DNA from 2 places in the Metabacillus sp. Hm71 genome. Region 1 is predicted to be linked to the other one. Evidence: riboswitches for the same ligand, from Rfam matches in the RefSeq annotation. Region 1 holds a riboswitch; the other holds the start of a gene.
The links. A riboswitch is a leader RNA that binds a small molecule or an ion and turns the genes downstream of it on or off. The one in region 1 is predicted to bind thiamine pyrophosphate.
Positions count from the first base shown of each region.

Region 2: linked by a shared signal. The riboswitch ahead of tenI (thiazole tautomerase TenI) and the one ahead of thiT (energy-coupled thiamine transporter ThiT) in region 1 are both predicted to bind thiamine pyrophosphate.

Region 1 is NZ_CM200278.1:4,429,934-4,437,589, forward strand. It holds rRNA gene ACSVDH_RS21990 (23S ribosomal RNA) at 1-536, opposite strand, end outside; rRNA gene ACSVDH_RS21995 (16S ribosomal RNA) at 904-2,454, opposite strand; TPP riboswitch at 2,836-2,941, shown strand; gene thiT (energy-coupled thiamine transporter ThiT) at 3,093-3,662, shown strand; gene ACSVDH_RS22005 (SDR family oxidoreductase) at 3,789-4,583, shown strand; gene ACSVDH_RS22010 (hypothetical protein) at 4,823-5,011, shown strand; gene ACSVDH_RS22015 (gluzincin family metallopeptidase) at 5,147-6,289, shown strand; gene ACSVDH_RS22020 (DMT family transporter) at 6,286-7,185, opposite strand; gene ACSVDH_RS22025 (hypothetical protein) at 7,365-7,656, opposite strand, start outside.
Region 2 is NZ_CM200278.1:1,238,002-1,245,657, forward strand. It holds gene ACSVDH_RS06175 (nucleotide sugar dehydrogenase) at 1-93, shown strand, start outside; gene ACSVDH_RS06180 (DegT/DnrJ/EryC1/StrS family aminotransferase) at 157-1,248, shown strand; TPP riboswitch at 1,405-1,514, shown strand; gene tenI (thiazole tautomerase TenI) at 1,574-2,203, shown strand; gene thiO (glycine oxidase ThiO) at 2,187-3,299, shown strand; gene thiS (sulfur carrier protein ThiS) at 3,309-3,512, shown strand; gene ACSVDH_RS06200 (thiazole synthase) at 3,517-4,284, shown strand; gene ACSVDH_RS06205 (thiazole biosynthesis adenylyltransferase ThiF) at 4,284-5,300, shown strand; gene ACSVDH_RS06210 (hypothetical protein) at 5,398-5,703, opposite strand; gene ACSVDH_RS06215 (hypothetical protein) at 5,793-6,056, opposite strand; gene fabI (enoyl-ACP reductase FabI) at 6,299-7,072, shown strand; gene ACSVDH_RS06225 (EAL domain-containing protein) at 7,294-7,656, opposite strand, start outside.

The DNA.
Region 1 (7,656 bases):
TCCGGGGTGCTTTTCACCTTTCCCTCACGGTACTGGTTCACTATCGGTCACTAGGGAGTATTTAGCCTTGGGAGATGGTCCTCCCTGCTTCCGACGGGATTTCACGTGTCCCGCCGTACTCAGGATCCACTCTGGAGGGAACGAAGTTTCAACTACAGGGTTGTTACCTTCTATGACGGGCCTTTCCAGACCGCTTCATTTACCCCGTTCCTTTGTAACTCCTAATAGAGTGTCCTACAACCCCAAGAGGCAAGCCTCTTGGTTTGGGCTTCTTCCGTTTCGCTCGCCGCTACTCAGGAAATCGCGTTTGCTTTCTCTTCCTCCGGGTACTTAGATGTTTCAGTTCCCCGGGTCTGCCTTCATTACCCTATGGATTCAGGTAAAGATACTGTTCCATTACGAACAGTGGGTTTCCCCATTCGGAAATCTCCGGATCAAAGCTTACTTACAGCTCCCCGAAGCATATCGGTGTTAGTACCGTCCTTCATCGGCTCCTAGTGCCAAGGCATCCACCGTGCGCCCTTAACAACTTAACCTTCGACAAACGATAAGCGTCGAATTTCTTCGTTGACTTCGAGTTCTGCGGTGCTCATGTACCAAAACCGTACACTCCGCTCCTCGACCACTCGTCGCCTCGAACTTCTCGCTTCTCCTTTGTCTCAAGACATAAGTGCTTACTTAATGTCCTGATTAAACATAATTAAGAGAATCACTAAACTAAGCGTTTAAACTCAGTGAATTACTTGAATTGTTATTATCGTTATCTAGTTTTCAAGGAACATAAAGCACAGGATGCACAAATGCTATAAGCATTTAAACTCCTATGTCTTTTTTACATATAATGAAAGATCTTGATGATCTCTCAAAACTAAACAAAAACCAAGCGAGCCTCATTTTCCTTAGAAAGGAGGTGATCCAGCCGCACCTTCCGATACGGCTACCTTGTTACGACTTCACCCCAATCATCTGTCCCACCTTAGGCGGCTGGCTCCTTGCGGTTACCCCACCGACTTCGGGTGTTACAAACTCTCGTGGTGTGACGGGCGGTGTGTACAAGGCCCGGGAACGTATTCACCGCGGCATGCTGATCCGCGATTACTAGCGATTCCGGCTTCATGCAGGCGAGTTGCAGCCTGCAATCCGAACTGAGAATGGTTTTATGGGATTGGCTTGACCTCGCGGTCTTGCAGCCCTTTGTACCATCCATTGTAGCACGTGTGTAGCCCAGGTCATAAGGGGCATGATGATTTGACGTCATCCCCACCTTCCTCCGGTTTGTCACCGGCAGTCACCTTAGAGTGCCCAACTGAATGCTGGCAACTAAGATCAAGGGTTGCGCTCGTTGCGGGACTTAACCCAACATCTCACGACACGAGCTGACGACAACCATGCACCACCTGTCACTTCGTCCCCCGAAGGGGAACCTTCTATCTCTAGAAGTAGCGAAGGATGTCAAGACCTGGTAAGGTTCTTCGCGTTGCTTCGAATTAAACCACATGCTCCACCGCTTGTGCGGGCCCCCGTCAATTCCTTTGAGTTTCAGTCTTGCGACCGTACTCCCCAGGCGGAGTGCTTAATGCGTTTGCTGCAGCACTAAAGGGCGGAAACCCTCTAACACTTAGCACTCATCGTTTACGGCGTGGACTACCAGGGTATCTAATCCTGTTCGCTCCCCACGCTTTCGCGCCTCAGCGTCAGTTACAGACCAGAGAGTCGCCTTCGCCACTGGTGTTCCTCCACATCTCTACGCATTTCACCGCTACACGTGGAATTCCACTCTCCTCTTCTGCACTCAAGTTCCCCAGTTTCCAATGACCCTCCACGGTTGAGCCGTGGGCTTTCACATCAGACTTAAGAAACCGCCTGCGCGCGCTTTACGCCCAATAATTCCGGACAACGCTTGCCACCTACGTATTACCGCGGCTGCTGGCACGTAGTTAGCCGTGGCTTTCTGGTTAGGTACCGTCAAGGTACCGCCCTATTTGAACGGTACTTGTTCTTCCCTAACAACAGAGCTTTACGACCCGAAGGCCTTCTTCGCTCACGCGGCGTTGCTCCGTCAGACTTTCGTCCATTGCGGAAGATTCCCTACTGCTGCCTCCCGTAGGAGTCTGGGCCGTGTCTCAGTCCCAGTGTGGCCGATCACCCTCTCAGGTCGGCTACGCATCGTTGCCTTGGTGAGCCGTTACCTCACCAACTAGCTAATGCGCCGCGGGTCCATCTGTAAGTGGTAGCAAAAGCCACCTTTCAACTTCGAACCATGCGGTTCGAAATGTTATCCGGTATTAGCTCCGGTTTCCCGGAGTTATCCCAATCTTACAGGCAGGTTACCCACGTGTTACTCACCCGTCCGCCGCTAATCATCGGGAGCAAGCTCCCTCAGATTCGCTCGACTTGCATGTATTAGGCACGCCGCCAGCGTTCGTCCTGAGCCAGGATCAAACTCTCCAATAAAGAGTTGATATAGCTCATAATAATGTACTATTTTAGTACGTTGTTTGTTAATCGAAATTAACGTTGGCACGCTTGGTTTTGTTTAGTTTTCAAAGATCATTTGTTATATCTTCTCGCCAGAAGCGACCTTCTCAATATATCATCTTACTGAATGCTTGTCAACTTTTTTTTATAAATGAAAAATTGTAATGTTGTTTATTCGCACTTCAGCAGCGGCGTTTTTTAATATAACACAGCAAAAAATATATATCAAGTACTTTTTTGTTTTCATTATTTTCTTTGTATTTTAGATTCTCAGTCATACTTTTAGTAATATTAATTCAAGCTTGCTTAATCGAAATAGTTTAAGGTATAGTAAAAATCAAAATAAAATAAATGCATATATACCACAAGGGGAGCCAGTGGCTGAGATTGAACAATTTGGAATTGTTCTGACCCTTTGAACCTGTTAGTTAGCACTAGTGTAGGGATGTGGATGGTTATAAATTAGAAGCAATGAATGGTACCATCAATCCAATTCCAATCATTGCTTTTTTGTATTTCCATTCGAAAAGTAGTCATTTTTTCTTCTATTAATATTAGTAACAGCTTTGGCAGCCTATTGGTTTTATGCAAGGAGAGAGGTTTTTAGTTTGCAAGTGAATCAACGATTATTATTTTTAATTGAGGTAGCAATGTTATCTGCATTGGCCTTCCTTTTGGATTTATTATCAGGGATAATCGGAAAACTCCCACAAGGTGGTTCGATTTCTTTAGGTATGATTCCTGTTTTTATTATGGCTTATCGCTGGGGAATAAAGGGAGGGCTATTAACAGGGCTTTTATTAGGATTTCTGCAAGCTGTCCTAGGAAACCCATATATTATTCATCCAGTCCAAGGGTTTCTTGATTACTATTTAGCTTTTACAGTTGTTGGTTTTGGCGGAATTTTCTTAAAGCAGGTTCGTCAAGCTTTACTAAATAAAAAACGTAAATCGGTAATATTGTTCATAATTCTTGGCACTTTTCTCGGAGGAGTACTCCGACTTATTGTTCATGTCATAGCAGGAGTTTTCTTTTTTGCTTCCCTTACTCCAGAAGGAATGCCCGTATTGCTTTATTCGATTGCGTATAATGCATCCTATATGATTCCAACCATTATCGTTTCTGCCATCGTTATTAGTTTTTTATTATTAACTGCACCTCGTTTAATTACAAAAAGACAATAATGCAAATGGGTCTGTCTCTCTTATGTGACAGGCCTTTTTTTGCGTTTTTAAATTACAAATTTTCTATTAAGTAAAAGTTAATTTTCTAGAGATACTAGTATACAAATAATTTTTTTGGAGGTCCATATGATTACTTTTGAGCATAAAAAGTTTGCGAATAAGGTAGCAGTAGTAACTGGCGGCAGCTCAGGAATAGGCCGAGCAGCTGCCATCCATTTGGCAAAACAAGGAGCAAAGATTTGTCTTATGGATATAAAAGAAGAGAATGCAGAAAAGGTCAAGAAGGAAATCGAAGAATTTCAGGGAGAGGCAATCATTGCTGATGTCGATCTATCCGACCAAAAACGGGTAAAGGCGGGAATTGAAGAAGCGATAGAAAATTGGGGAGGATTAGATATAGTGTTTGCAAACGCAGGAATAAATGGAGTTCTTGCTCCAATTGAAGATTTAAACCCAGAAGACTGGGATAAAACGATTCACACAAATTTAAAAGGTACTTTTCTAACGGTTAAATATGCTATTCCGAAAATGAAAGAAAAAGGCGGGAGCATTATTATTACCAGCTCTATTAACGGAAGCCGCGTATTTTCAACCTCCGGAATGTCAGCCTATAGTACATCTAAAGCAGGACAAATCGCTTTTGCAAAAATGGCAGCATTGGAGTTGGCCCAATATAAAATTAGAGTAAATGTTATTTGTCCTGGAGCAATCGAAACGAATATTGGAAAAAATACCAAGAAAACACCTGAGGTTAATAAGATTGAAATACCTGTAGAATACCCTAAGGGAAGCCAGCCATTGGAACATGGTCCAGGAAAACCAGAGCAAGTTGCCAAACTCGTTTCCTTCCTCGCCTCTGACGAATCGAGTCACATTACCGGAACTGAAATTTTTATTGATGGAGCAGAATCGCTGTTATAAAAAAGACATAGCAACATTACAAATCGAAAGGGGAGCTGCCTTAAAAGGGCATCTCCCATCCTTATTATAGTAGCAGCAGGTTGCCTTCCTTCTTCTCTACCTTCCCCTTCTCTCTAATCATATTTACGATTAATAGAGTTTACCCTTTCTAGGAAAAAACCTAATAAAGTTATCATATTTTCCGATGTTCTAGCATGTATTAATAGAAAGAATAGAACGAAAAAGCGGAGGACTTGATGATGAATATTTCATTTGCACTCATGTTACTAACATTTTTCTTATCATTATTCCATTTCTCTTACGGTTATAAAGAAGCGATTCGGATTAGTAATGAAGAGGGGCCTGTTCAAGGATTGGCTGTGATTGTCTGCATGCCTCTCGGCTTTACTTTTGCTTATTTATCATCGATTTTTTATCAGCAAGTTTAATACCTACTAGTTTAAGGCGTTGTGCATCACGCATAACGTCTTTTTTCTTTCAAAAATTTAATAGCAAATTTCATGATTTTTTCCAACGTTGCCTCATAAATATGAGTAAAGATACATCGTATTTAGGAGGTCAAATTGAAGATATTTATCACTTTTATAAAAAACCTGGTTTACTCCATTATTTCATTTATCGTGATTTTTGTTAGTTTAATAGGCTTATTTTTATTTATGAACATAAACATAAACCTTATTTTTAGCATAATCTTAGTACTTCTTTCATTTACGCTTTTTTGTTATTGCCTATATGCATTTATCAGCATAAAAAAGGATTTTCATCTTCTTTTCCTAAAGGGAATTAGCGGGCTCATTTCCCTTTGTTGCTTATCCATCGTATTTACGTTAATGAGCGTATTCTTCTTTTCCATCAACTTCATGATTTCTACAGAGCTTGGCAAAAACCTTACGATAGATGAAAAAGTCGGACTTTATATGCTGCCGTTTCAAGAAAACGAAACCCCGCCAATCGATTATCTAGCAATGAAGGAAAATAAATTAATAAAAACATATCGAAATGTGAATATCTATTATCAACCACATGAAAGGGAGCTTTTGCCTATCATTGAAGGTATTCTTGAAAAAGCCGATTCGATAACGACAAGTTTATTTGGTCGTATTAAGGATAATAAGATTGACCTAATCCTTCACTCATCTTCAGAAGATCTTTATAAGAAAACCTCTCTTATTGAGACAATGGGTTATTTTGATGATCCGAATAATACTGTCGGAGTGGCCATTTCTGATTTAGACGAGATTTTAGCTAATCGTATGCCAGGCTCGTTTTACTTCCAGAGTACCATCATGCATGAGTACACACATTACCACTTACAAGCATTTATAAAAGAGCAAGGCCTTTTTGTTAATAGAATTCCATTATGGTTTCACGAAGGTGTTGCCGAATACATTGCTATGTATGACGTTACACACCGTTATTATCCATTTCAAGAAACGTCCTTTGAAAAGCTTGAAACACATGATGAGTGGGAAAAATACCGGTTAAAAGATTACGATGTCTACCTGCAAAGCTATTATGCAATAAAATTTTTAACAAATACATATGGAGAAGCAATGATTAAGAAGATTATTGTTGAAACAGCTGAGGCGAACGATTTTCATAAGGGATTTACTCGAGCAACCGGGATCACTATTGATGATTTACAAACGAATTATTTAGAAGAAGCAAAGCAATCGACTAATTTTAAAGAGCCTGCAGCTAATTAGCTAACAGGCTTTAATTCTTTTTTAGAAAGCCGATTTTCTAGCAAAAATAATGTAATTCCGACCATAATTATAGATCCGCCAAATACTTGTGATAGAATCACATTTTCGCCAAGGACATAATAGGCTAGGATAATAGCCCCAACAGGCTCAAATAAGATCATGACTGAAACCAAATTTGTACTCACCCATTTTATTGACCAATTAAAAAGAGAATGTCCTAATAGCGTTGGGACAATTGCAAGCACTAAAAAATAATACCAATCAGTCACCGGATAAGGTGCTAATGGATATTGGAATAGCAAGCAATATATAAGCAATGTTAGCGAGCTGATTCCATAAACAATAAAGGTATATAAGGTTAAAGAATGGCGCTTTCTAATTCCTTGACCAAATAGCAAATACGCCGTGATCAATGCACATGCGGCAAGAGCTAAGACATCACCAAACAATGCAAGACCACTGATTTGAAAGTCACCCCAGCTAATGACAACGCTCCCAGCAATGGCAATGATACCGCTAACTGCTGCAATTCCCGAAACTTTTTCTTTAAAAAACAAATAGGTCCCAATAAACGAAAATAACGGCTGTAGCGTTACAAGCACAACAGAACTCGCAACAGAAGTAAAGTTCAAGGATTCAAACCATAAGATAAAATGGAATGCTAATAATACGCCTGCTATCGTCGAATATACCCAATCCTTCTTAGCCATGCCTTTTACCTCATTTATGCATTTCCAAAAAAATAGCGGTGCAATAAGGATTGTTGAAAAAAGTAAGCGATAAAAGGCAATAACAGGTGCTGGAGCTAATGTAAGCTTCACAAAGATTGCCGAAGTTGAGACGGCAATAACTCCAATCACAAGCGCGATATATGGATAGAAACGATAAGAATTCATGATTTGCCTCTCCTACTCTTTATGATAAACCTTACCTATTCTACCATGAAAAGAACGAGGAGTAGGAGCAAAATTTGTTGATGAAATGAAATATTTTCCCAGTCCAACTTTTTCCACATTAATAAAGCCTACAAGCTCAAAAAGCCCCTTCTTTGCAGAGTTTTTTGAGCTTATCTACACTATTCTTGTTCTTTTTTATTATGTTCGCTTGATTTCCCTTTATGAAAGCCGCCTTTATGTCCGCCAAAATAAAAACCTCTTTCCCCATCAAACGGGAAAAGCTTTTGTTTCTTTGCTTCTTCGGCATGGTTGGTGAACACTTCCTCCATGATTTCATGGGTGGATTTATTCCTAGTATCAATACCTAGCTTTTTAGCAGTTTGCAGGATTTTTTTATCAATAACTTCTTTAATCAGCTCCTTCTCTTGCTTTCCATCTGGATTAATCCCCAATTCCGCTGCATCTTTTTTG
Region 2 (7,656 bases), 2.9 Mb from region 1:
TCAAATTGTAAGCTGATCATAGATGGACGAAATGTTTTAAATAAAAATGAAATTGAAAAATTAGGGATTGAATATAAAGGTATAGGTAACTAATTAAAATTTCAATGATGTAAAGGGATAAAATATAGATAAAGGCAGGTTTTTAAAGTGATTCCCATGCTTGATTTAAAGAAGGAATTAGAATTGATAAAGGAACCAATCTATAAGGCTGTTAAAGAAGTTCTTGATAGTGGTTCTTATATTTTAGGGAGTAAGGGAAAAGAGCTTGAAAATTGTATAGCTAAGTATATTAAAACCTCTTATGCGATTGGAGTAGCAAATGGAAGTGATGCCCTTCTTTTAGCACTTAAAGCGCTAAAAATTGGGGAGGGAGATGAAGTTATTACAACTCCTTTTACTTTTTTTGCTACTGCAGAATCTATTGCACTCTCAGGTGCAAAACCAGTATTTGTAGATATTGATCAAAATACTTATAATATTGATCCTAAAAAAATAGAGGAAGCAGTAACGTCGAAAACCAAAGCTGTAATTATTGTCCATTTATTTGGATATCCTGCAGAAATGGATTCAATTATGGACATTGCTAAAAAACATAATCTTAAAGTTATAGAAGATGCTTGTCAGGCAATTGGTACAGAATATAAGGGGAAAAGAGTTGGATCTATCGGTCATGTGGGGTGTTTTTCATTTTTTCCATCTAAAAATTTAGGGGCTTTTGGAGACGCTGGGATGATAGTTACCAACGAAAGAGATTTATATGAAAAAATCATTGAACTAAGAAATCATGGTAGTAGTAAACATAAATATATTCATAAAGTAATTGGTCATAACAGTCGATTAGATGATATTCAAGCTGCTATTTTAATTGAAAAATTAAAATACTTGGATGAGTTTTTAAAAAGAAGAAGAGAAATTGCTAAAAGATATACCGAGAAACTAAATAGAATCGTAAAAACCCCATCAATATTCCAAGCCAGAGAGCATACTTTCCATCAATACTGTATAGAAACCAATAAACGTGATGAACTATCTCTATTTTTAAATAATAAAAATATTGCTACAGCTATCTATTATCCAATTCCACTTCATCTTCAAGAAGCATTCAAATATTTAAAGTATAAAGAAGGCGATTTTCCTATAACAGAGAATATTTCAAAAAGGATTTTAGCTCTCCCTATTTACCCAGTATTAACACTTTCGGAACAGAAAAGAATTATATCGAGCATTAAAGAGTTTTTTGAAAAATAATAGAGTTTAGATAAAAATTTAATCTAGTTAAATTATATATAGATAGTAAAAAATCTGAACTGTTTTTCAGGACCTGAAAGAACTTGAGCTTATTTGATGAATTTTTTCTTGAAAGTTGAGAAACATTTGGTATGATAGAGATAAGTAAATAATGATGAAAACCGCTAGGGGATCCCCAATTGAGGGGCTGAGATTAAAGTGTTTCTTTTAAACCCTTATAACCTGATCTGGTTTGTACCAGCGTAGGGAAGTGGAATTACGGCATATTCTAATTATGTATGTAAACCACTTTCTTACCTATAGGAAAGTGGTTTTTTTATTGGAAGTGAAAAACTTGGAAATTCATGTCATTACAGATGGGAAGCAAACGGTTGAGGAATTAACGAAACAAATCTTACGCTTTCACGAAGAAGCAGATTATATTCACATTCGTGAAAGAACGAAAACAGCCTCAGAACTAATGGAAATTGTTTCAATTCTGATAACCGGTGGAGTCCCTAAGAAAAAGATTGTGATCAATGATCGCGTTGATGCAGCAATATTAAACGATTTATTTAATATCCATTTGCCTGGTCATAGCTTTTCCATTGAAAAGGTAAGAAAGCTAAGACCATCCTTAAGGATTGGCCGTTCGGTTCATTCTCTGCAGGAAGCAATAGAGGCTGAAGAAGCTGGTGCAGATTATTTGTTGTTTGGACACGTGTTTACAACTAACTCAAAGGCTGGTCTAGCACCACGGGGCATACCTCAATTCGCTGAAATATGTGAAAGGATCGAAATTCCGGTTATCGCCATTGGCGGAATGACCCCTGAAACTGTTCAAAAGCTTTCGGGATTAAAGGCTGGCGGGGTTGCGGTGATGTCCTATGTTATGTCAAGCAGTGAACCTCGTCATGCCTTGCGGGAAATTAAGAAAAGCTTAACGGAGGTGAAATCAAATGAAAAAGCATTATGATGTAGGCATCATCGGCGGCGGAATCATTGGTCAATCGATAGCCTATCAGCTGGCGAAAGAGGGCGTATCTGTCCTTGTGTTAGAGGGAAATAAGATCGGTACCGGGGCAACAAGAGCTGCGGCAGGGATGCTTGGTGCAAACTCTGAGCTTGAAAATAATGATGCCTTCTTTCAGTTCGCAAAGGAGAGTCAGCGCCACTATCGTGTCCTGAGGGATGAGCTTTCAGAATTATCGCAAATTAATATTCAGCTTGTCGATAAAGGCATGTACAAGATCGCCATGACGGATGCTGAAGCACGTTCCTTAAAAGAAGCGGTAACACAATATGAAACAGTAGCATGGCATGAAAAAGAAACAGTGCTTGAGCATGAGCCAATGTTATCTGCAGGGATTAAAGGGGCCCTTTACATCCCAGAGGATGGCCATGTTTCACCAAAACATGTTTGTGCGGCTTTTGCAAAGTCTGCTAGTTTGCTAGGTGCAACTATTTTAGAGAATACTCCTGTCCATACAATCAAGAAGAGTGCTGCAAACGAATATATGCTTTCTACCCCGCTTGCCGATTTCACTTGCAGCAAGGTTGTTGTCGCAAATGGCGTTTGGAGCGGGCACTTTTTTAACCAGTTGGGTATTAACGCTGGGATGAAGCCTGTAAAAGGAGAATGTCTTTCTGTAAAAAGCAATCAAATCGGCTTAGAGCGAACGATTTTTTATGATCATTGTTATATCGTTCCAAAGGGTGATGGCAGATTTGTTATCGGGGCAACTATGGTTGAGGATGATTGGAGTACTGAGCCGACAATCGGAGGAATCCAGTCTCTTATTGAAAAAGTGGCACCACTCTTGCCGGAGTTAAAATCAGCTCAACTGGTTGAGACATGGGCTGGATTAAGGCCGCAATCACATGATGGAAAACCATATATTGGTCAGCATCCTGAAGGAGAACAGATTTATTTTGCAACAGGACATTATCGAAACGGTATCCTTTTAGCCCCGCAAACAGGGATGATGATAAGGGATCTGATTTTGAACAGGCAGCAAAATGAAGACTATATAAGGGCATTTTCGATCAACCGAATTTATGTACAGGCGTGAGGTGGGAAAATGAGCATTAAGTTAAATGGAGAAATTGTCGAGCTGGGAAATGATGTTACGACGATTCAGCAACTGCTAGCACATTACAAGCTGGAGGACCGTCTTGTCATTGTCGAGCATAATCGAGAAATTATTTTAAAAGATCAATATGAAACGACATCAATCCAAAACGGTGATGAAGTTGAATTTGTTCATTTTGTAGGAGGAGGATGAGCCAATGTTAAACATTGCAGATAAACAATTTAACTCAAGATTATTATTGGGAACTGGGAAATATCCGTCATTTGAAATTCAAAAGGAAGCTGTTGCACAATCAGAGGCAGAAATCCTAACGTTTGCGGTTCGCCGTATGAATATCTTTGAAGCATCACAGCCAAACTTTTTAGAGCAGTTAGATCTTTCTAAGTATACGCTTCTTCCAAATACAGCAGGGGCTAAAACGGCAGAGGAAGCAGTAAGAATTGCCAAGCTTGCAAAAGCATCTGGCTTATGTGATATGATAAAAGTTGAAGTCATTGGCTGCGACCGGTCGTTGCTTCCTGATCCAGTAGAAACATTAAAAGCTAGTGAAATGCTGTTAGAAGAAGGGTTTATTGTTTTACCATATACATCAGATGATGTTGTATTAGCAAGAAGATTAGAAGAATTAGGCGTTCATGCCATCATGCCTGGTGCTTCACCAATTGGATCTGGTCAAGGGATTTTAAATCCTTTAAATCTTAAATTTATCATTGAACAATCCAATGTTCCTGTCATTGTCGATGCAGGAATCGGTTCACCGGCAGATGCAGCACGTGCCATGGAGCTGGGAGCAGATGGCGTTTTATTAAATACAGCCGTTTCTGCGGCAAAGGATCCGGTGAAAATGGCCGTTGCCATGAAGCTTGCAATCGAGGCCGGAAGACTTGGCTTTGAAGCCGGCAGAATTCCTAAAAAGGAATATGCAACAGCAAGCAGTCCAACAGAAGGAATGATGACCACTTAATGGAGCGATATTCAAGACAAATCTTATTTTCGCCAATCGGGGAAAACGGGCAAGAAAAAATCAAACAAAAGCATGTGTTCATTGTCGGTGCCGGAGCACTAGGCACAGCAAATGCGGAAATGATTGCACGTGCCGGTATTGGGAAATTAACGATAATAGACCGCGATTATGTGGAATGGAGCAATTTGCAAAGACAGCAGCTTTATACAGAGGAAGATGCAAAAAATCGAATGCCAAAAGCAATAGCTGCTAAAACACGTCTTCAGCAAATTAATTCTGAAGTAGAAGTTCATGCCATTGTAGAAGATTTAACATCAGCCAATATAGAAGACTTGTTAGATGGTGTTGATGTGATCGTGGATTCAACAGATAACTTTGAAACAAGATTATTAATCAATGATGCTTCATTAAAGCATGGGATCCCGTGGGTATATGGCGGGTGTGTCGGCAGTTATGGTCTAACGTTTACGGTCATCCCAAATAAAACGCCATGTCTGCATTGTTTATTAAAGCATATCCCGTTTGATGGAATGACATGTGATACAGTTGGGGTTATTTCACCAATTGTCAGCATGGTTACCTCCCATCAAACAGCAGAAGTGTTAAAGCTGCTTGTTGGAGACGAGGAAAACCTGCGCAGCAAGCTTGTATCCTTTGACCTTTGGAAAAATCAATATTCATCGATCAACATGGAAAAGCTGAAAAATAAGGCTTGTCCTTCTTGTGGAACAAACCCTGTATATCCCTATTTATCGGCTGAAAAAGAAACAAAAGCAGCTGTTCTTTGCGGAAGGGATACGGTACAGCTTCGTCCAGGTACAGGGAAACAGATTTCCTTTGAGCAAATTTCCGAAAGAGTTAAACCAATTGCTGACGCGTTTTTAGAAAATCCATTTTTATTATCAATGACCTTTGGCAGTCATCGAATCGTTCTATTTAAGGACGGACGAGCCTTAATTCATGGGACGAAGGACATTGCTGAGGCGAAAAAGATTTATCATCGCTATGTTGGCTAAATAATATAGTAAGGATAAAAGCCCTCTCAAAGGTAGACAGAGAGGGTTTTGGCATTTTGTCTACTCTGTAACCTAGTTTTATCGCCAAAACCTCTCTTTAAATCCATTTTCTTTTCGGTCTTTGATATTCAATGACATTTGATTGATTATAACCATTTTTCTTTTCGTCTTCTTTCTTCATCACCGTTTCGAATTTTTCTAGTGCTTTTTGAAATTGGCTTTCATTTAATTTATCTGTCGCATATAATGAGCATAGAATAGCATATGCGATCGCTTTTGTATCAATATCAATTGAAATATCTACATTGGAATTGCCACTAGCATCAATACTAGACTTGTTATCATTATGTTTTAAATTTTTAAATTTCTGTTCTACTAAATTTTCTACTTTATTTTCATCCATTGTTTTACCTCCTATCTACTAGTTTAAAGAGACTGGCTCGAAAGGGTCTGACCCTTTGGTTTTGAGACAGCCTCTTTGAATATCATTTATTAGTCTTGTTCTTGTTCCTGATCCTGTTCCTGGTCGGAATCTGCTTCTGCTTTTACTCTTGCACGGGAGTCACTATCTACCACAATATGAATATCTACTTTCGCATTACCACTATTAAAGACTTTTGCATTATTAACGTTTTTATCTTTTAGTTCAATATCATTTTCGTTATCCAATTCATTATCTACTTTTGTTTTGTTTTCTGCGTCTGCTTTAGCTTTAGCTCTTGCTTCAGCTTCATTATCTTTTCCCCAATTTGACATGATGCCTCACCTCCCTTGCTTTCCCTATTAGTACTGTATTCAAAAAGTCATTTATAGAGTGGACAATTTTCCATAGTCAACGACACATTTTAAAAGAAGGTGCTTATAAGTAGAATCTATATGGGAAAATGTAAGAGATGAGAGAACATGCTTCAAGAAGGAAATCGATAGCACTATTTGGATTTTAATGATATAATTATAACCAGGTACTAATAACATGTATTAATATTAGGAGGATGCACATGAGCTTATCACTTAATGGACGAAATATTGTCGTGATGGGAGTAGCAAACAAACGCAGCATCGCATGGGGGATTGCTCGCTCTTTACATAATGCTGGTGCTAGACTTATTTTTACATATGCTGGAGAACGGTTGGAGAAGTCAGTTCGTGACCTGGCTGAGTCCTTAGAGCGCAATGATTCGATTGTTTTACCTTGTGATGTAACAAATGATGAGGAAATCAAAACATGCTTTACTGCAATTAAGGAAGAAGTTGGCGTAATTCATGGTGTTGCCCACTGTATCGCTTTTGCCCACAAAGAAGAGCTGCAAGGAGAATATATGAACACAACACGTGATGGCTTTTTATTAGCTCACAATATTAGTTCATATTCTTTAACTGCTGTTGCGAAGGAAGCAAGAGGAATTATGACAGAAGGCGGCAGCATCGTGACGTTAACATATCTTGGCGGAGAGCGTGTACTGCCAAACTACAACGTAATGGGCGTTGCTAAGGCTTCCTTGGAAGCAAGTGTCAGATATTTAGCAAGTGACCTTGGCAAGGATGGCATTCGCGTGAATTCGATTTCCGCTGGTCCAATTCGTACACTTTCTGCTAAAGGAATCAGTGATTTCAACTCTATTCTAAAAGAAATTGAAGAGCGTTCACCGCTTCGCCGAACAACAACGCCAGAAGAAGTAGGCGATACAGCCCTATTCTTATTCAGTGATCTTTCAAGAGGCATGACTGGCGAAAACCTGCATGTTGATTCAGGATATCACATTATCGCATAATGAAAAAAAGGTCTGCCCCCAATCTAAAATAAAATGGGGTCAGTCCTTTTTTAAAAGGTAAGAAAGTATAAAATTTTGTACTTAGTTTTACTGTCTAGCTCCAGCGCCTAGCCCCTCTAGGGTCTAGCCATTCATGAATTGAAGGCAAAGAACGCCTTCTATTCATGAGCGTCTTATGCTTGTCGGGGCTGATCAAGGCGCTTGCGCTTTTCTTACTATATCTAAACAATTTTTCCCAGTAATTCACGTGCATGTTGACGTTTGAGCACAGTCCCATTTTGAACAATAATTATTTCATCGGCTACATCTATGGTCACTGACCTGCCTTTCCTTTGCTCAAATGTAGCTAAGCATTTCTGAGCCGATTCTGTAATAGTTGGTATTGGGTTATTCGGCTTTGCGATAAAGAAGCCCTGTCCATAGGTGATTCCTAAATCAATCACCCGTTGAAGTTCAGCTTCTGTTTCAATTCCTTCAGCGATAATTTCACATTTCATTTTCTTCGCAAACATGACGAATGCCTCGAGAATATGGAATTTTACTTCATTATGGTCGACGCCGCTTATTAATGAGCGATCAACCTT